2 regions of the Nocardioides sp. Root151 genome follow, and region 1 is predicted to be linked to the other one. Evidence: predicted binding sites of a transcription regulator. Region 1 holds the regulator's gene; the other holds the start of a gene.
What was found. The regulator HrcA, encoded in region 1, represses chaperone genes, less so after heat shock. The targets are predictions, from matches to a motif close to TTGGCACTCGNNNNNNNCGAGTGCCAA.
Positions count from the first base shown of each region.

Region 2: the regulator HrcA is predicted to act here: its motif matches at 1,033-1,059, upstream of ASD66_RS19045 (FmdB family zinc ribbon protein).

Region 1 covers NZ_LMGG01000008.1:212,489-214,685, forward strand. Annotated here, with positions in the region: gene ASD66_RS23795 (hypothetical protein) at 1-192, opposite strand, end outside; gene hrcA (heat-inducible transcriptional repressor HrcA) at 342-1,364, shown strand; gene dnaJ (molecular chaperone DnaJ) at 1,402-2,197, shown strand, end outside.
Region 2 covers NZ_LMGG01000007.1:302,464-304,660, reverse strand. Annotated here, with positions in the region: gene ASD66_RS19050 (penicillin acylase family protein) at 1-561, opposite strand, end outside; gene ASD66_RS19045 (FmdB family zinc ribbon protein) at 620-985, opposite strand; gene ASD66_RS19040 (SAF domain-containing protein) at 1,120-1,785, shown strand; gene ASD66_RS19035 (MscL family protein) at 1,860-2,197, shown strand, end outside.

The sequences.
Region 1 (2,197 bases):
AGCCCGGTCGACGGTGCAGCCGAACGGCGCGAAGAAAGTAGGCGTGCCCGCGTCGTCGTGCAGTGAGACGCCCTCGTCGAGGTCGTACTCGGCGCCCTCGACCACGAGGCTGACGCCTTCGGGGCAGGACAGGATGCTGCGGGCGTGGGCGGCCAGGCTGGCCGGGTCGGACGACGGGCTGGTGGTGGTCATGGACTCGCTCTCTACTTGAAACTTAGGGCAGCCTAACCTAATGAACATGGGGTGACCAGACCCTCACGGCACGGCTTCGGCGTTCGCGGGGCCTGCCGAGTAGCATTGGCACTCGTAAAGTCGGAGTGCCAGCATCGAGGAGGACGACCATGGTCGAGGACCGCCGCCTTGCCGTGCTCCGGGCGATCGTCGAGGACTACGTCTCGACCGAGGAGCCGGTCGGTTCGCGTGCCCTCGTGGAGCGGCACCAGCTCGGTGTCTCGCCGGCCACGGTCCGCAACGACATGGCCGCGCTCGAGGAGGAGGGGTTCATCACCCAGCCCCACACCAGCGCCGGCCGGGTGCCCACCGACAAGGGCTACCGCCTCTTCGTCGACCGACTCACCACGGTCAAGCCGATGAGCGCCGCCGAGCAGCGCGCGATCGCATCCTTCCTCGAGGGCGCGGTCGACCTCGACGATGTCGTGCAGCGCAGCGTGCGACTGCTGGCCCAGCTGACCCGCCAGGTCGCGGTCGTGCAGTACCCGACGCTGAGCCGCAGCACCGTGCGCCACGTCGAGATCGTCGCCCTGACCCCCAACCGCCTGCTGCTGGTGCTGATCCTGAGCACCGGTCGCGTCGAGCAGCGCGTGCTCGACCTCAACGGCGACCTCGGCGACGACGATCTCCAGAAGCTGCGCACCCTGGTCAACCGGGCTGCCATCGGCGAGGTCATCGCCGTCGCGGCCCTGGCCCTCGACGACGTCGTCGACCAGCTGCCGCCAGCCGGCCGGCCCGTGGCCACGGCCGTCGTCGCCGCGCTGGTCGAGGCGATGTCCGACCACCGCTCCGACGCTCGCGTCGCCGTCGGCGGTACGGCGAACCTGGCCCGCTTCGGCGACGGTTTCGACACCACCATCAGACCCCTTCTCGAGGCGCTCGAGGAGCACGTCGTGCTCCTGAAGCTCCTCGGTGAGGCCGGCGACGGCGACGCCGTGACCGTCCGCATCGGACACGAGGGCCCCTACCAGGAACTCGCCACCACCAGCGTGATCGCGACCGGCTACGGCCCGCAGGAGCAGGCCTTGGCCACCCTCGGCATCGTCGGTCCCACCCGCATGGACTACCCGGGCACCATGGCCAGCGTTCGCGCCGTGGCCCGCTACGTCTCGCGGATCCTCAACGAAGCGTGACCCACTCGATCATCACCACCACGAACCAGAAGGACTCATGAGCCAGGACCTCTACGAACTCCTCGGCGTGTCACGAGACGCGGATGCGGACGCCATCAAGAAGGCCTACCGACGGTTGGCCCGACAGCTGCACCCCGACGTCAACCCCGACCCCGAGACCCAGGAGAAGTTCAAGGAGGTCTCGCTGGCCTACGAGGTGCTCAGCGACCCCCAGAAGCGTGCGGCGTACGACCGCGGCGGCGACCCCTTCGGCGGCGGCATGGGCGCCGGCGGGTTCGGCCAGGGCGCCGGGTTCTCCTTCACCGACATCATGGACGCCTTCTTCGGTGGCCAGGGCCAGGCCGGCCAGGGCGGTCGTGGACCGCGACCACGGATGCGCCGCGGCCAGGACGCCCTGATCCGCCTCGAGATCGAGCTCGCCGAGGCGGCCTTCGGGGTCACCCGCGAGCTCAAGGTCGACACCGCCATCCAGTGCGAGGCCTGCCACGGCGACGGTGCCGCGCCGGGCAGCAAGCCGATCACCTGCGAGACCTGCCGCGGCGCGGGAGAGGTCGCCCACGTGCAGCGCTCGTTCCTGGGCGAGATCCGCACCCTGCGCCCCTGCGCGGCCTGCCGCGGCTTCGGCACGATCATCCCCGACCCCTGCCGCGAGTGTGCCGGCGACGGTCGCGTGCGCTCGCGCCGCAGCCTGACCGTGAAGATCCCGGCCGGGGTCGACGTCGGCACGCGTGTCCAGCTCAGCGGCCAGGGCGAGGTCGGCCCGGGCGGTGGCCCGGCCGGCGACCTGTTCGTCGAGATCCACGTCGCTCCCCATCCGACCTTCACCCGCCACG
Region 2 (2,197 bases), on a different contig from region 1:
GCTCCACTCCTCGAGGTGGTAGTCGAGCCCACCGGCGCGCAGGAGCGTGTATTCGAGGGAGATCTCCGACAGCGAGTGGTCCTCGAGGTAGGCGTTCACCCCGTCGGCGTACGCCTCGAGCGCGGCCCGGGTGTCGGGCTGCAACATCGCCAGCTCACGTTCGGCAACCCGGCGCCAGCCCATCGTGCGGATCGCCTTGTCCGTCTCGAGGGTGGTCTCGCCGAACATCTCCGAGAGGCGGCCGGCCGTGATGTGGCGGCGTACGTCCATCTCGTAGAAGCGGTCCTGGGCGTGCACGTAGCCCTGTGCCCGCATCAGGTCGGCCGTGGTGTCGGCGTAGATCTGTGGGATGCCGTGCTCGTCGCGGACGACCGTGACGTCACCCTCGAGGCCGGGCAGGGCGATCTCGCCGTCCATCTGGGGGAACGGCTTGCGCACCAGCACGACGCCGGTGACCAGGCTGGCGACCAGTGCCAGCACGAGAACCGCTGCGACGTACGACGCCCAGCGCGCGGCCCACGGCCATTGACGGAAGGTCGTCCAGCCCTGCCTGAGGTTCACGCTCGGCCCACTCCCGCCACGGCCCATTCCCACAGTGGCATTGTCCCCGTGGGGGTGCTCAGGAGCTGGAGGACGCGCTGGAGGTGGTGCTGCTGGACGAGCTGCTCGAACTGCTGGAGCTGCCCGAGTCCTTGGCGGACGAGCTGCCGGAGTCGCTGCTGCTGCTCGAGCTGCCCGACTCCTTGCTGCCGGAGTCCTTGCCGCCCGACTCCTTGCCGCCCGAGGACGGCAGCGACGAGCTCGACCCGCTTCGCGAGTCGGTGCGGTAGAAGCCGGAGCCCTTGAAGACCACGCCCACTGCGTTGAACACCTTGCGCAGGCGGCCTTCGCAGACCGGGCAGACGGTGAGCGCGTCGTCGCTGAACTTCTGGACCTGCTCGAAGGCGTGGTCGCACTCGGTGCAGGCGTACTGGTAGGTGGGCACGGGCTGGAAATCCTCCGGGAGAGCGGTGTGATCGGCTGGCACGCGGGCTGGCACTCGGCCGGGCCGACTGCCAATGGTACGACACCTGTGGAGAACCGATCCACGCTCGTCCGCGGCGACCTAGCCTCGCTGCCATGGCCAGCACACGCTCAGCTCCGTCCAGCCCCGACCTCCGCCGCCGCCTCGGCGACCTGCGCCACGGCGTGCGCCGGGCCGTCCTGGCCCGACGCCGCCTGCTCTGTGCCGTCTGTGTGGCCGGGGCGGTCTTCGCCGGCGTCCGCACGATGGCGCCGAGCCCCCCACCCACGGTCACGGTCACCGTCGCTGCGCGCGACCTGCCGGCCGGTGCCACCCTGTCCGCGGCCGACCTCACCACCGTCGACCTCCCTGCCGACTCCGCGCCCGACCGGGTGGCCAGCGCGTCGTACGCCGTGGGGCGCACGACCGCCGGTCCGGTGCGTCGCGGGGAGCCGGTCACCGACGTACGCCTGGTCGGCGCCGGCCTGCTCGACGGCTACCCCGGCATGGTCGCCGTGCCGGTGCGGGTGCCCGACGACGGGGCGGTCGCGCTGCTGCGTGTCGGTGACCGCATCGACCTGCTGGCCACCGACCAGCGCACGGGTGACACCGAGCGCGTCGGTGACGACGTGGCGGTGATCGCGCTGCCCGAGGAGGGTGCGCGGAGTGCCCGGATCGGCACGTCCGGTCGCCTGGTGGTCGTCGCCACGTCGACCAGCATGTCCGAAATTGTCGCTTCTGCTGCGGCGACGCGTTATCTCTCCGCCACGATTTCACGCTAGCGTGTTGCGCTGTCTAGTCCCCATATTGGGATTCCGGCGCCCTCGGGGGGCCGGATCAAGAAGGAGATAAATCAATGGATGGGTTCAAGAACTTCCTGCTCCGCGGGAACCTCGTCGAGATCGCCACCGGTCTGATCATGGCCCTGGCGTTCGCTGACGTCGTCAGCACTTTCACCAACTGGCTGACCAGCCTCCTCCCCGAGAGCGCCGAGGACGTCTTCAGCAACGAGCTGAACTCGTTCGGCGCCTTCCTCAACGCCGTCATCGCCTTCATCATCATGGGTGCCGTCGTCTACTTCTTCGTCGTGGTGCCCTACACGAAGGCCAAGGAGCGCTTCTTCCCGGGCGAGGCCGCCGGCCCGACCGAGGTCGACCTGCTCACGCAGATCCGCGACTCGCTCGCCACCAAGGC